DNA from 4 places in the Bacillus sp. 01N42_2 genome. Region 1 is predicted to be linked to each of the others. Evidence: riboswitches for the same ligand, from Rfam matches in the RefSeq annotation. Region 1 holds a riboswitch; each other region holds the start of a gene.
The links. A riboswitch is a leader RNA that binds a small molecule or an ion and turns the genes downstream of it on or off. The one in region 1 is predicted to bind S-adenosylmethionine.
Positions count from the first base shown of each region.

Region 2: linked by a shared signal. The riboswitch ahead of metK (methionine adenosyltransferase) and the one ahead of metE (5-methyltetrahydropteroyltriglutamate--homocysteine S-methyltransferase) in region 1 are both predicted to bind S-adenosylmethionine.
Region 3: linked by a shared signal. The riboswitch ahead of metN (methionine ABC transporter ATP-binding protein MetN) and the one ahead of metE (5-methyltetrahydropteroyltriglutamate--homocysteine S-methyltransferase) in region 1 are both predicted to bind S-adenosylmethionine.
Region 4: linked by a shared signal. The riboswitch ahead of AC1DN5_RS03205 (5-methyltetrahydropteroyltriglutamate--homocysteine S-methyltransferase) and the one ahead of metE (5-methyltetrahydropteroyltriglutamate--homocysteine S-methyltransferase) in region 1 are both predicted to bind S-adenosylmethionine.

Region 1 covers NZ_JBFTRO010000002.1:612,557-616,242, forward strand. Annotated here, with positions in the region: gene AC1DN5_RS06765 (STAS domain-containing protein) at 1-444, opposite strand, end outside; gene AC1DN5_RS06770 (S8 family peptidase) at 664-1,623, shown strand; SAM riboswitch class I at 1,764-1,918, shown strand; gene metE (5-methyltetrahydropteroyltriglutamate--homocysteine S-methyltransferase) at 2,002-3,686, shown strand, end outside.
Region 2 covers NZ_JBFTRO010000003.1:543,994-547,679, forward strand. Annotated here, with positions in the region: gene asnB (asparagine synthase (glutamine-hydrolyzing)) at 1-1,014, opposite strand, end outside; gene metK (methionine adenosyltransferase) at 1,158-2,360, opposite strand; SAM riboswitch class I at 2,530-2,668, opposite strand; gene pckA (phosphoenolpyruvate carboxykinase (ATP)) at 2,866-3,686, shown strand, end outside.
Region 3 covers NZ_JBFTRO010000001.1:25,419-29,104, reverse strand. Annotated here, with positions in the region: gene AC1DN5_RS00190 (YusG family protein) at 28-264, shown strand; gene AC1DN5_RS00185 (toprim domain-containing protein) at 334-696, shown strand; gene AC1DN5_RS00180 (thioredoxin family protein) at 705-1,025, shown strand; gene AC1DN5_RS00175 (SCP2 sterol-binding domain-containing protein) at 1,122-1,472, shown strand; SAM riboswitch class I at 1,584-1,690, shown strand; gene metN (methionine ABC transporter ATP-binding protein MetN) at 1,796-2,821, shown strand; gene AC1DN5_RS00165 (methionine ABC transporter permease) at 2,814-3,482, shown strand; gene metQ (methionine ABC transporter substrate-binding lipoprotein MetQ) at 3,496-3,686, shown strand, end outside.
Region 4 covers NZ_JBFTRO010000001.1:611,204-614,889, forward strand. Annotated here, with positions in the region: gene pepT (peptidase T) at 1-855, shown strand, start outside; gene AC1DN5_RS03195 (hypothetical protein) at 1,434-1,601, shown strand; gene AC1DN5_RS03200 (LURP-one-related/scramblase family protein) at 1,704-2,180, shown strand; SAM riboswitch class I at 2,265-2,351, shown strand; gene AC1DN5_RS03205 (5-methyltetrahydropteroyltriglutamate--homocysteine S-methyltransferase) at 2,430-3,566, shown strand; gene AC1DN5_RS03210 (putative RNA methyltransferase) at 3,601-3,686, opposite strand, start outside.

The DNA of each region.
Region 1 (3,686 bases):
ATATTCGGCGTGATCGACAAAGGTGTAAATCGTAAAATCAAATACTTGAACGATTAAATTCTCCCATCTCTTCCTTTCTCCCTCGGCAAACGAAGATTCATGTTTATCGGCAAACGCATCATAATAACTGATGTACAGTCTCCGGTTTCTCATGAATTCACGGACCACATACTGGACCGGGGTATCCAGATGCTTCTGGTCTTTCGCAAGCTCAATCACCCATCGCTCGAACTCTTCTAAAAATTCTTTTTCCGGCATGATATACATTTTATTAATATGCCGGTAAAATTCTTTATCTTGCTCCATCAGCTCTTCTATGATGACGGGATTTGTCAAAGAGTAAATCGAATTCGGATCCGAATCTTCCATCGTTTCAATCCATTCTTTCGCAATTTGATCCACCCGTTCGGAAAAATAGTCGTACAATGCTTCACTTATCTTCATACCTCTTCTCCTTTCCCATTTCCAATTATAGCGTCAGCTGGTGCCGAATCAAAATAAAAGCCGTTGAACCATCCAATTATTTGAAATTATTTAGTGCAATAGATTGCGCCTTTTTTATGAAAATGCTTCAAATGACTCTTTCCGAACGGCATAATCTGCCATAAAATAGTAGCAACACCCTTGAATCCACTCGCAAGCATAAAAAAGGAGGGCTTTTTTATGAATGGTGAAATGCGGTTGATTCCTTATGTCACGGATGAGCAGATCATGGATGTGAACGAGCTTCCTGAGGGTATTAAAGTGATTAAGGCGCCAGAATTGTGGGCAAAAGGGTTTAAAGGAAAGGATATTAAAATCGCGGTGCTTGATACAGGCTGCGACATTAATCATCCTGATTTGAAAGACCGGGTTATCGGCGGAAAAAACTTCACCGATGATGACGAAGGCAAAGAAGACGCGATTTCCGATTACAACGGCCACGGGACACATGTTTCCGGAACGATTGCCGCCAATGATTCAAACGGCGGAATTTCAGGTGTTGCGCCGGAAGCGAGCCTTTTAATCGTTAAAGTTCTCGGCGGTCAAAACGGCAGCGGCAAATACGAATGGATCATTAACGGCATCAACTACGCCGTTGAACAAAAGGCGGACATTATTTCCATGTCACTCGGCGGACCGAACGATGTGCCTGAACTGAAAGAAGCCGTCTCAAATGCGGTAAAAAGCGGTGTACTGGTCGTTTGCGCAGCAGGAAATGAAGGTGACGGAGACGAGCGGACAGAAGAACTGTCGTATCCGGCCGCTTACAACGAAGTGATCGCCGTCGGATCAGTCTCAATCGCCCGTAAATCGTCAGAATTTTCAAACGCAAATAAAGAAATTGACCTCGTGGCGCCCGGAGAAAACATTCTCTCCACCCTTCCCAACCATAAATACGGGAAGCTGACGGGCACTTCAATGGCCGCCCCGCACGTGAGCGGAGCGCTGGCCTTAATAAAAGGGCTTGAACAGGACTCGTTTCAGCGGACGCTTTCTGAAGCCGAAATTTATGCCCAGCTTGTGCGGCGTACTCTTCCTTTGAACATCTCCAAAACATTGGCCGGGAACGGGTTTCTGTATTTAGACGCGCCTGATGTGCTCATGGAAAGAGCCGAACAGGCACAGCTGCTGTCTTTCTGATATTTTTCTCATATAATGATTGATCCGCTTGTCAAAATCACCAATTTTTAAAATGTGAGATTTTCTATTGACAGTGATCTGAATAAGCTGATAAGATAACCAACAAATGATGTAACTTTTCAAAAAAATTGAAATATTTTCTCTTATCGAGAGTTGGGCGAGGGATTGGCCTTTTGACCCCAACAGCAACCGACCGTAATTCCATTGTGAAATGGGGCGCGTGATTTTTGCGCCGAGACGATAGTCTCCTAAGGCACGGTGCTAATTCCATCAGACGTGATCTGAGAGATAAGAGAGGCTTAAATTTTGATGTTAAAGCCTCTTTCTCTCATGAGAAAGAGGCTTTTTTGTTACATCTCACTTAAAGGAGGAGACTTAATGACTACAATCAAAACTTCAAATCTCGGTTTTCCGAGAATCGGCTTGAACAGAGAATGGAAAAAAGCACTTGAGGCTTATTGGAAAGGAAACACTGATAAAGAAACGTTTCTTAAAGAGCTTGACGGTTTATTCTTATCGGCTGTCAAAACGCAGCTTGACCAACATATCGATATCGTGCCGGTCTCTGATTTTACTCATTATGATCATGTGCTTGATACCGCCGTCAGCTTTAACTGGATTCCGGAAAGATTCCGCAGCATCACGGATCCCGTTGATACATATTTCGCGATTGCCCGCGGTGTTAAAGACGCCGTTTCCAGTGAAATGACAAAATGGTTCAACACCAACTACCATTACATCGTTCCTGAATATGACGAAAGCATTGAATTCCGTCTGACGAGAAACAAACAGCTTGACGACTACCGCCGGATCAAAGAAGAATTCGGAGCGGAAACGAAACCTGTCATTGTCGGTCCGTATACATTCGTCACGCTTGCGAAAGGATACGAAGAATCAGAGGCGAAAGCGATTCAAAAGCGCCTTGTTCCTCTTTATGTGCAGCTGCTGAAAGAGCTTGAAGCTGAAGGCGTCAAATGGGTTCAGATTGATGAGCCAGCCCTTGTGACAGCCTCTGCTGAAGATGTCCGCGCCGCAAAAGAACTCTATGAATCTATTGCAAAAGAGCTTTCAGGGCTGAATGTCCTCCTGCAGACATACTTTGATTCGGTTGATGCATATGAAGAACTCGTTTCGTATCCTGTACAAGGAATCGGGCTTGATTTCGTGCATGATAAAGGCAGAAACCTTGAGCAATTGAAAAAGCACGGCTTCCCGAAAGATAAAGTGCTGGCAGCCGGTGTGATCGACGGCCGAAACATTTGGAAAATCGATGTTGAAGAACGCCTTGATGCGGCTTTGGATATCCTCAGCCACGCTGATGTTGAGGAGTTATGGATTCAGCCTTCAAGCAGCCTTCTGCACGTGCCGGTGGCGAAACACCCTGACGAGCATCTTGAAAAGGATTTGCTGAACGGCCTGTCATACGCTAAAGAAAAACTGGCGGAACTCGGCGTCTTAAAAGAAGGGCTTCTGTCCGGCAAAGCGGCTGTCAGTGAGCAGATCGAAGAGTCAAAAGCGGCACTTAAAGCTTTGAAAGCATTCGCGACAGGGGCGAACTCAGCTCAAAAAGAAGAATTGAATCAGCTGACAGAAAAAGATTTCTCCCGCCCTGCAAGCTTTGAAGAACGATTGGCGCTGCAAAATGAATCACTCGGTCTTCCCCTTCTGCCGACAACGACGATCGGAAGCTTCCCTCAATCTGCAGAAGTGCGGAGCGCACGGCAAAAATGGCGGAAAAAAGATTGGACGGATGAACAGTATCAAGCGTTTATTAATGCGGAAACGAAGCGCTGGGTTGAGATTCAGGAAGAAATCGGCTTAGACGTGCTCGTTCACGGAGAATTTGAACGGACGGACATGGTCGAATACTTCGGTGAAAAACTGGCCGGGTTCGCCTTTACGAAATATGCATGGGTGCAGTCTTACGGTTCACGCTGCGTACGTCCGCCTGTCATTTTCGGAGATGTCGAATTTATCGAACCGATGACGGTAAAAGATACGGTCTATGCCCAATCGCTGACAGAAAAGCACATGAAAGGCATGCTGACGGGACCTGTCACCAT
Region 2 (3,686 bases), on a different contig from region 1:
TGCAAGCGGGTCATCAAAGTGCCAGACGATTTTCGGAAGCTCGTTCATATACTCCTCAGGAGAAATGACTTTGCTGATATTTTCAATCCCGAGCGCGGCAGCTGTTTCCTTCGCTACGTCAACCTCACTGAAGCCCTGCTGTTCAAAGCCGACAGAAAATGTTTTAAGGTTCGGGTGAAATTCTTTCGCAACTGAGACGATAAAAGAAGAGTCGATGCCGCCGGATAGAAACGAACCGACAGGAACGTCACTTCTCATGTGGACTTTGACAGAGTCAAAGATTGCGTCTCTGACTTCTTTCACCAATTTATCTTCATCGGACTGAACAGGCTTAAAGTTCGCTTTGAAATACGTTTTAAACGCGATTTCGCCTTCCGGGCGGATCGTAAACTGGCTGCCCGGCTCGACTTTTTTCACTTCAGCGTCAAGCGTGCTCGGTTCAGGAACGAATTGGAAAGACATATATTGCTGTAAAGAAGCTTTATCGAGATCAATACCGTTTTGAGCGGCCATTAAACTTTTTCTTTCAGATGCAAAATACACTTTGTCCCCGATGGTTGTGTAATACAGCGGTTTAATGCCGAACGGGTCTCTCGCGCCGTACATGACACGGTCAGTTTTGTTCCAGATTAAAAACGCAAACATTCCGCGAAGCTTTGAAGCAGCTTCTTCTTTATAATGACGGTATGTCGCAAGGAGCACCTCTGTATCGGAATCTGTATTGAAAGTGTAGCCTTTCGCTTCAAGCTCTTCTCTCAATTCAATGTAGTTATAGATTTCGCCGTTAAAAATGATCCAATATTTCTCATCTTCATATGATAAAGGCTGTCCGCCGTTTTCTACGTCAATAATACTGAGCCGTCTGAAGCCGAATCCGACGTGCTCATCATGATAATACCCATCGCTGTCAGGACCGCGGTGAACGATCATTTGGTTCATTTGTTTGATTAGCTCTTCTTGATCTGCGGTTTGAGTTAATGGATGCTTATTAAAAACACCGACAAATCCACACATAGTATAGCCTCCATAAGTGTAATTTTCTAATTGAACCCCCTTTTTATAGACGCTTTGTTACGCCATTGGTTTCACGCTATGTAAAAAATAAGCATGGCAGCATCTGCAAAAAGGGAAAGCCGCTTAAATAAGCGGCTATAAAATTATTCTCCTAGTGCTTCTTTGCGAAGCGCATCCGCCTTGTCAGTACGCTCCCAAGGAAGATCCACATCGTGACGTCCGAAGTGGCCGTAAGCGGCAGTCTGCTTATAGATCGGACGGCGCAGATCAAGCATTTTAATAATGCCAGCAGGTCTCAGGTCGAAGTTATTCCGTACGACTTCGATCAGTTTCTCTTCAGAAGCTTTTCCTGTATCAAATGTATTGATGGAAATAGATACAGGCTGTGCCACGCCGATTGCGTATGCAAGCTGCACTTCACAAGAATCAGCAAGTCCTGCAGCCACGATGTTTTTCGCTACGTATCTCGCAGCGTAAGCCGCTGAACGGTCTACTTTCGTCGCATCCTTACCGGAGAATGCACCGCCGCCGTGGCGTGCATATCCGCCGTATGTGTCAACGATGATTTTACGGCCGGTAAGTCCCGCATCGCCTTGAGGACCGCCGATTACGAAACGTCCCGTAGGGTTGATGAAGTATTTTGTTTCGTCATCAATCAGTTCCTCAGGCACGACAGGGTTAATGACATGCTCTTTCAGATTGCGCTGAATCTGCTCAAGCGTAATTTCCGGATGGTGCTGAGTCGAGATGACGATCGCATCGATGCGGACCGGCTTGTTGTTCTCGTCATATTCAACGGTAACTTGCGTTTTTCCGTCAGGGCGAAGGTACGGAAGAATGTCTTCTTTGCGGACTTCGCTCAAACGGCGGGCCAATTTATGCGCCAAAGAGATCGGAAGCGGCATAAGCTCTTTCGTTTCGTTACACGCATAACCGAACATCAGACCTTGGTCACCCGCTCCGATAGCTTCGATTTCAGCATCGCTCATTGTGCCTTCACGCGCTTCAAGAGCCTGATCGACACCCATCGCGATATCCGCAGACTGTTCATCAATTGATGTTAAAACAGCGCAAGTCTCCGCATCAAATCCGTATTTTGCCCGTGTGTAGCCGATTTCTTTAATCGTTTCACGGACTGTTTTCGGAATGTCAACGTATGTTGAAGTTGTAATCTCTCCGCTTACCAGCACAAGGCCTGTCGTTACAGATGTTTCACAGGCTACGCGCGCGTTCGGGTCTTTTTTTAAAATCTCATCTAAGATGCTGTCAGAAATTTGGTCACAGATTTTATCCGGATGACCCTCAGTAACAGATTCAGATGTAAATAGTCGACGGTTTTTACTCATTCACTTTTCCTCCTGAAAAAAGATCTTTTGAAAGACCTTCTCATATGATACGGAACTCGCTCCCTCTTAATACAATGTCATACTATATCAGAGAATGTTAATTGGCATATTTTATGAAATAAAAAAACCTTTTCCACTCGAGGAAAGGGTTTGGTCTGTGTGCCTTTCACTCTTATCGCTCAAGGAAATATTAAACCTTGCATCAGGTTAGCACCTTGGTTTCCCACAGTGTATTCACCTGCTTTTTTACAGAGAAACCGGTTGCTGGGCTTCATCGGGCCTGTCCCTCCGCCAGCTCGGGATAAGAGTATCCGCTCAATGAAATATCTTATCGTAAAAGGGCGGAAAGTGTCAATATGAATTAAAGCGATTACGCGCCTTTATTTCAGGAAGCAATGGAAAAACACAAACAAAAAATAATAAACAGTATAGACTATTTTTATATATGTGTTATACTAATTCCACATTCAGCGAAATAAAAATAAACCGGCAAAGGAAGGGTTTTATGAAATTAGTTGATTTAACCGCAGATCTTCAAGCATTACTCGCAAGTCCAAATGTGCATCATAATTTATCGGCGCCAAAACTTACCGAAAAAGTGATCACCCGAAATGAAGGCACACTGACATCTACGGGCGCCGTACGCGCCACTACCGGTGCATATACGGGACGATCACCTAAAGATAAATTTATTGTTCGTGAAAAAAGCACAGAAAATCAAATTGATTGGGGCGCGGTGAACCAGCCCATTTCTGAAGAGGCGTTTGAAAAGCTGTACGCCAAAGTCGTCAGCTACTTAAAACAGAGAGATGAACTGTTTGTTTTTGAAGGATTCGCAGGCGCAGATGAAAAATACAGACTGCCGATTACAGTCGTAAATGAATTTGCATGGCACAACCTGTTCGCGCGCCAGCTGTTTATCAGACCGGAGACGGCTGAAAGGGATTCGGAAGCACAGCCCTTTACCATTCTCTCAGCTCCGCATTTTAAAGCGGATCCGGAGACGGACGGCACGCATTCGGAAACATTTATCATTGTATCTTTCGAAAAGCGCGTCATTTTAATCGGCGGTACCGAATACGCCGGAGAAATGAAAAAATCAATTTTCTCCATTATGAACTTCCTTCTTCCGCAGCAAGATATTCTGCCGATGCACTGCTCAGCCAACGTCGGTGAAAAAGGTGATGTCGCCTTGTTCTTCGGTCTTTCCGGCACGGGGAAAACGACGCTTTCGGCCGATGAGGACCGGAAACTGATCGGCGATGACGAGCACGGCTGGTCAGACTCCGGCGTGTTTAACATTGAAGGCGGATGTTATGCTAAATG
Region 3 (3,686 bases), on a different contig from region 1:
TTCTATCTGTAACGGGAGGTGTCTAATATGGCTTTTGATAAACAAAAGGTCGATGTGACGGAGAACGTCACAGGCCGCTTTCAAAACGGCCGGTTTTCCTTGTTTCATGAAAATGAAGCCATCGGCGAGATGACAGGCATGAACCAGTACGAGCTCAAACAGGGCTTTTCATTTGAGAATCAAAAATTTTATAAAACAGCCGATGTCATAAACGGCAGTGATCCGAAATATGTGGATTGCGATTATGAGAACGGCTGGTGTTAACAGTTGGCGGTGAATTTCACTGCCTTCTTTTTTAATCTGATGCTAAAACAATCGGCAGGTGATGCGCTTATGTTCAACGGAGATGAAAAGGTGATCATCGTAGAAGGAAAATCGGATAAAATCAAAGTCAGAGAAGTGCTCATCGAACCCGCGGAAATCGTCTGCACAAACGGGACGATCGGCCAAACCGAACTGGAAGATTTGGCGGACCGCCTGTTTGACAGAGACGTGTTTATATTAACGGACGCGGATGAATCCGGAGAAAAATTAAGAAAACAGCTGAAACGGGAGCTTCCCGAAGCGCGCCATATCTATATAGACAGAACATACAGGCAAGTCGAGTCATGCCCGGGCCATCATCTCGCATCCATGCTGATCAGAGCCGGCCTTGATGCAGACCCTGTATTTTTGAAAAAGAACGACCTGAGGTGATAATCAAAATGAAAGAACTCCAAGAAAATGAACTCGAATTGATTCAGGATGACATCTATCTCCTGTATTTGTACACCCCGTTTTGCGGCACATGCCAGCTGGCGTCCAAGATGCTTTCTGTCGTCGAAGAAATGCTGCCCGGCACCGCCTTCTATAAAAACAACGTGAATTATTCCCCCGCATTCGCCAAAGCCTATCAGATTGAGAGCGTTCCGTGCTTTTTGCTGTTTAAAGGCGGAGAGCTTGTTGAGAAAGGATACGCCTTCCGCTCCGTTTCCTATTTATATGAGCTGATTAAACAAAAAACATCGCAAACGTTCCCGATGTGACAATTTTTACAGGAAAATGTCGTGCGGTTTATAAAGGGTTCTGTCCGTTAAAAAGAGAAAGTGTATGTATGGCCATTAAAACGGGAGGTTATACGAGTGGAGAAAATAGAAGTTTTGGAGAATGACGGACAGCATCTGTTTTTGAAACCGCTATTAAACGCCTCAACGCTGCTGATTACATTCCAGGGAGAAAAAGAAGCCTTAACGGTCTCAATTAACGGACAGGGAGAAATGAGAAAAACGGCGGTTTCAAAGGAAAAATCAAATTTGACCTTTTACGGAAACCAGACGGAAATCATCCATCTCCTGCACGGTGATGTCTCTTTGCAGAAGCTCATCCAAAGCGGAAAACTCAAAGTGAAAGGATCATTCCGAGCCCTGCTGAAGCTGGAGGCCATCCTCTGGCTGACAAACGGATTTTTTCAGACGATCAGCAAACGGCCGTAAACTGCCAATCTACTATGTGACAATAGCTTCCATTATTTATTTTATTGACTTTTTATCATTCGCCGTGCTATTCTACAGTAAGAATTTCCGGACGAAAATACGATATGTTTTCTCTTATCAAGAGAGGTGGAGGGAAGTGCCCTATGAAGCCCGGCAACCATCAACGATGTTGAAATGGTGCCAATTCACTCAAAGCGGTCTGCTTTGAAAGATGAGAGAAAGGCCTTTTTCAATAAGCCTTTCTGCTCATTTTTGCAGAAAGGCTTTTCTTTTGCGTAGAAAACCGGAAGATTTCTTAGAATAGTGTAAGGCAGGTGATTGCTTTGATCCATCTTCAAAATGTTTCAAAAATTTACAAAGCGAAGCATGGGGATGTCAATGCTGTCCAAGATGTCACTCTTGATATCAAAAAGGGCGAAATATTTGGAATTATAGGATATAGCGGAGCTGGTAAAAGTTCCTTAATCCGTCTTTTGAACGGCCTTGAAAAGCCGACGTCAGGCATCGTGGAAGTTGCGGGGACGGAATTAAATAAAGTAAGCAGCCGCGGACTGAGAAAAGCGCGCCAGGAAATCAGCATGATTTTCCAGCATTTTAACCTTTTGTGGTCGCGCACCGTCCGGGAGAACATTATGTTTCCGCTGGAAATCGCCGGCGTGAAAAAAAGCGAACGGGTCCGCCGCGCCGATGAGCTGATTAAACTGGTCGGATTAGAGGGAAAAGAAAAGTCTTATCCGTCACAGCTGAGCGGCGGTCAAAAGCAGCGTGTCGGCATCGCCCGGGCGCTCGCCAATAATCCGAAAGTCCTTCTGTGCGATGAAGCAACATCAGCGCTCGACCCGCAGACGACCGATTCAATTTTGGATCTTTTATCCGATATAAATGACAGACTCGGTCTGACGATCGTGCTCATTACCCATGAAATGCACGTCATCCGAAAAATCTGCAACAGAGTCGCCGTTATGGAAAACGGGAAAGTCGTTGAAGAAGGCGAAGTGCTCCAAGTCTTCAGAAACCCGCGCGAACCGATGACCAAGCGTTTCGTTCAGCAGGTGACAGAACCGGAGGAGACGAAAGAAACCATCCAGCATTTTCTGCAGGAAACCGCGACAGGAAAAACGATTCAGCTTTCATTTGTCGGGCAGGCCGCCGAGCAGCCCCTCATTACGGAGATGATCCGAAACTTTGATGTGGACGTCAATATTCTGCAGGGGAAAATCTCACAGACGAAGGACGGAGCCTACGGTTCTTTATTCATCCATATTGACGGTCAGGAAAAAGAAGTAGAAAACGTGATCCGGTTCATCAAAGACAAACAGGTAGAAGCAGAGGTGATCACAAATGTTTGAAAAATGGTTCCCAAACGTTGATTTAACCGAGCTGTGGACGGCCACATACGAGACCCTTTATATGACGGTCATCGCCTTAGCCTTTTCATTTGTCATCGGAGCGATTCTCGGTCTTCTGCTCTTTTTAACGGGCAAGGGAAGCTTATGGGAAAATAAAATCATTAACACCGTGATTGCGGCGGTCGTTAATATTTTCAGGTCTATTCCGTTTCTTATTTTAATTATTCTGCTTCTCGGTTTTACTAAGATTTTGGTCGGCTCGATTTTAGGGCCGAACGCGGCATTGCCTGCGCTGATTATCGGCTCCGCGCCGTTTTATGCCCGGCTTGTTGAAATTGCGCTGCGTGAGGTCGATAAAGGAGTCATCGAAGCTGCCAGATCAATGGGAGCAAAGACATCGACGATTATCTTCAAAGTGCTGATTCCTGAATCAATGCCTGCGTTAATTTCGGGCATCACCGTTACAGCCATCGCCCTGATCGGATCTACCGCCATTGCCGGCGCCATCGGTTCAGGCGGACTCGGAAACCTTGCATATGTAGAGGGGTACCAGTCCAATAATACGGATGTAACGTTTGTAGCAACTGTATTTATACTCATCATCGTCTTTATCATTCAAATCATCGGTGATGTGATTACAAATATAATAGACAAAAGATAAGGGAGGATTTACATTGAAAAAGATTGTACTAAGTGCGCTGCTGCTTGTGTTCGCGGGAGTTTTGGCCGCCTGCGGATCAAACGGCTCAAATAAAAAGGAAATCGTCATCGCTGCGACAAAGACGCCGCACGCTGAAATCTTAAAAGAAGCGGAGCCGCTCCTGAAGGAAAAAGGCTACACATTAACAGTAAAAGTGCTGAACGA
Region 4 (3,686 bases), on a different contig from region 1:
GGCCAGACGCTGATTACAACCGACGGCACGACGCTGCTCGGAGCCGACAACAAAGCGGGCATTGCCGAAATCATGACGGCAATGGCGTACTTGATCAAACATCCGGACATCAAACACGGGACGATCCGGGTCGCATTCACGCCGGATGAAGAAATCGGCAGAGGGCCTCACAAATTTGATGTCGGCCGCTTCAACGCCGCATTCGCCTACACGGTAGACGGAGGCCCCCTCGGCGAACTGCAATATGAAAGCTTTAACGCAGCCTCCGCAAAGCTTACTTGTTACGGAAAAAGCGTTCACCCCGGAACGGCGAAAAACAAAATGGTCAACGCTTCAAAAATCGCGATGGAATTTCATCACGCGCTGCCGAAAGAAGAAGCGCCGGAATATACGGAAGGGTATGAAGGCTTCTATCACTTAAATTCAATGAACGGAGACGTTTCTGAAGCCGCCCTGTCGTACATCATCAGAGACTTTGACAGAGACCGCTTTACAGAACGAAAAGAATTTATGCAGAAAACCGCCGACGCGCTTGCGGCTAAATACGGCAAGGAAAGCATCAAGCTTGAACTGCATGATCAATATTACAACATGAGAGAAAAAATCGAACCGGTCAAAGAAATTGTCGACATCGCCTATCAAGCCATGAAAAACCTCGGCATCGAACCGATTATCGAACCGATCCGGGGCGGAACTGACGGATCACAGCTCTCTTACATGGGACTGCCGACACCGAACATCTTCACGGGCGGCGAAAACTTCCACGGAAAATATGAATACATTTCCGTCGACCATATGGAAAAGGCGGTAAACGTCATTATTGAGATCGCCAGACTGTTTGAAGAACGCGCGTGAAACCAAAGCTCCCTGCTTTGGTTTTTTTCTTTCACATGAAACCTTTCCTTCTTTCTTTCCGTATATAAGGTATGAATTGGAAGGAAGGAGTGAAGACTATGGCAAGAGGCACTGTAGCAAGAGAATTGAAAAAAACCTTAAAAGACCCCCGCGTTCTGGAGACGAAATCGAACCCTTTTAAAAAGCTGCGAAAAATGTTCAGACGATTTTTTGTAAGATAACATCTCGTTTTCTTACAAAAAATAAGGAAAGCGCTATCAAATCATAATCTTCCGTTAGAAGCAGTTATTTTGCATATCGCAAGGTTTTTTAGGGTACTGAATAACACAAGGCAAACGAAAACAATGTATTAGTTAATTCGACACTGTCAAAAAATAGTGAAAAAGTTATATAAACGATAATCACTCAGCAGCCGATACAATCTATAGAACCACAACAAGAGCAAAATCAATCGCAGATCATAGTCATTTTTACGGAAAATGTCTTTATTTTTTAAAAAAGTGACAATTGTTTGAATACTTTTCGTTTGTTTTTTCGTACAATAATAATACCAAAACTTTTTTTGGGAGGTATGTAAAATGATGCTACTTATTTTTGCTGCTTTGACAGGATACCTGGTTTTCTCTTTCAGTAAGGACAACCGCCGGAAAACGCCAAAGACAAGCCCGCTGGTGACAGCTGCCGACACGAATAACATCATTGATTTAAATGCGATCCGTCAGAAACGCCGGATGCCGCTATCATAAAAACGACAGCTGCCGCAAAATCGGCAGCCTTTTTTTGTGCACCCCTCGAATATGAAACCATCCGTCTCCTTTTTACGTACAACATAAAAAAGGAGTTTTTTTATGTATCATTTTTATATCAAAGAGCGGATGTTTACGTTTAAGAATCGGTTTCAAGTGTTTCTTGAAAGCGGTAAAGAAGTCTTCAATGTGGAGGGAAAGCTGTTTTCTTTCGGTGACGAACTGAAGCTGTCTGATTTGGACGGCCGCACGCTCGCCAGTGTCAGTCAGAAACTGATGTCGCTCGTTCCCCGTTACGAAATTTCCGTCGGCGGCAAGCCTGTATGCCAAGTCATCAAGAAAATGACGTTTTTCAAACCGAAATTTGAAATTTCCGGAGTCGGCTGGGATATTACCGGCGATGTGTGGGGACGGAATTTTCAAGTGACAGACGGGAAATCAAACCGGATGACCGTCACCAAATCATGGATGAGCTGGGGCGATTCTTATCATTTGGAGATTGAAAATGAAGAAGATATTGTTCTTTGTCTTGCGATCGCAATCGTAATAGATATGATTCTATTTGAGGGTGATAAATAAAAATATTTATCGAAATATATTGACAATATAAGATAATATACTAAGATTAAGAGTATTACAGTTTATTCTGAAAAATAGCATATTTCCTTATCAAGAGAGGTGGAGGGACTGGCCCTATGATACCCGGCAACCGCTGTTCAGCAGAATGGTGCTAAATCCTGAAGATAAGGTTGAGATTTGCGGACGCAAGCTCTTCCCTATCCAAGGGAAGAGCTTTTTATATTTCATTGAGGAAAGAAGGAATCGTTCATGTCACAGCAAAACACAGAACAATCATTGCATACTCTTCTTAGAAAAAACCCGCCGTTTCGCGCGGATCAGGTCGGAAGCCTGCTCCGGCCGGCGGCTGTGAAGCAAGCCCGCCTGCAAAGAGCGGCGGGTGAGATTTCGGCAGAACAGCTGCGCGAAATCGAAAACAAAGAAATCATCCGCAGCGTGAAAAAGCAGAAAGAAACCGGCCTCAATGTCGTGACTGACGGCGAATTCCGCCGGGCCTGGTGGCATTTTGATTTTCTCGAAAACTTAGACGGCGTCGAAGCGTTTACGCCAGATAGCGGCATTCAGTTTCACAATGTACAGACGAAAGCGCGCGGCATTAAAGTAACGGGAGATATTGATTTTTCTCAGCATCCGATGCTCGAAGATTATAAATTTCTTCACAGCATTGCTGGCGATGCTGTTCCAAAAATGACGATTCCAAGCCCGAATATGCTGTTTTTCCGCGGAAAATTGGAAAAAGCGGCATATCAGAATGATTACAAACAATTTCAGCATGATGTATCAAAGGCGTATAAAAAAGCGATTCAAGCTTTCTATGACGCCGGGTGCCGCTATCTTCAGCTCGATGACACCGCATGGGCCGTTTTCTTATCTGAAGCGGGGCTTCGTCAGATTGAAGCATTCGGAACGACGCCGGATGAGCTGCGCGGGCTGTTCGCAGCTTCTATTAATGACGCCATCAAAGACCGTCCTGCCGACTTGAAGGTTACGATGCATATCTGCCGCGGCAACTTCCAGTCCACATGGACGGCTGAAGGCGGATATGATGCGGCGGCGGAAACGATTTTTGACGGGCTTGACCTTGACGGATTGTTCCTGGAATATGATGATTCCCGCTCCGGCGGCTTTGAACCGCTCCGTTATGTCAAACGCTCCGATCTTCAGCTTGTGCTCGGTTTGATTACGTCGAAACACGGCGATCTCGAAGACAAGGACGCGGTTAAACGCCGGATTGAAGAAGCTTCTCAATATGTTAGCCTGGATCAGCTTTGCCTCAGCCCGCAATGTGGATTCGCTTCCACTGAGGAAGGAAATCTGATCACAGAAGAACAGCAATGGGCAAAACTGCGCCATGTCGTCGATATTGCCGGTGAAGTCTGGAAATAAAAAAAAGACACGCTAATCGCGTGTCTTTTCCGTTTTACAGCGGATCGGTCCCGATTAAAATTTCAATATCTATCGTGATATCAGCCGCTTTCCGGCCGATAAACCGCTGAATGCTTTCTT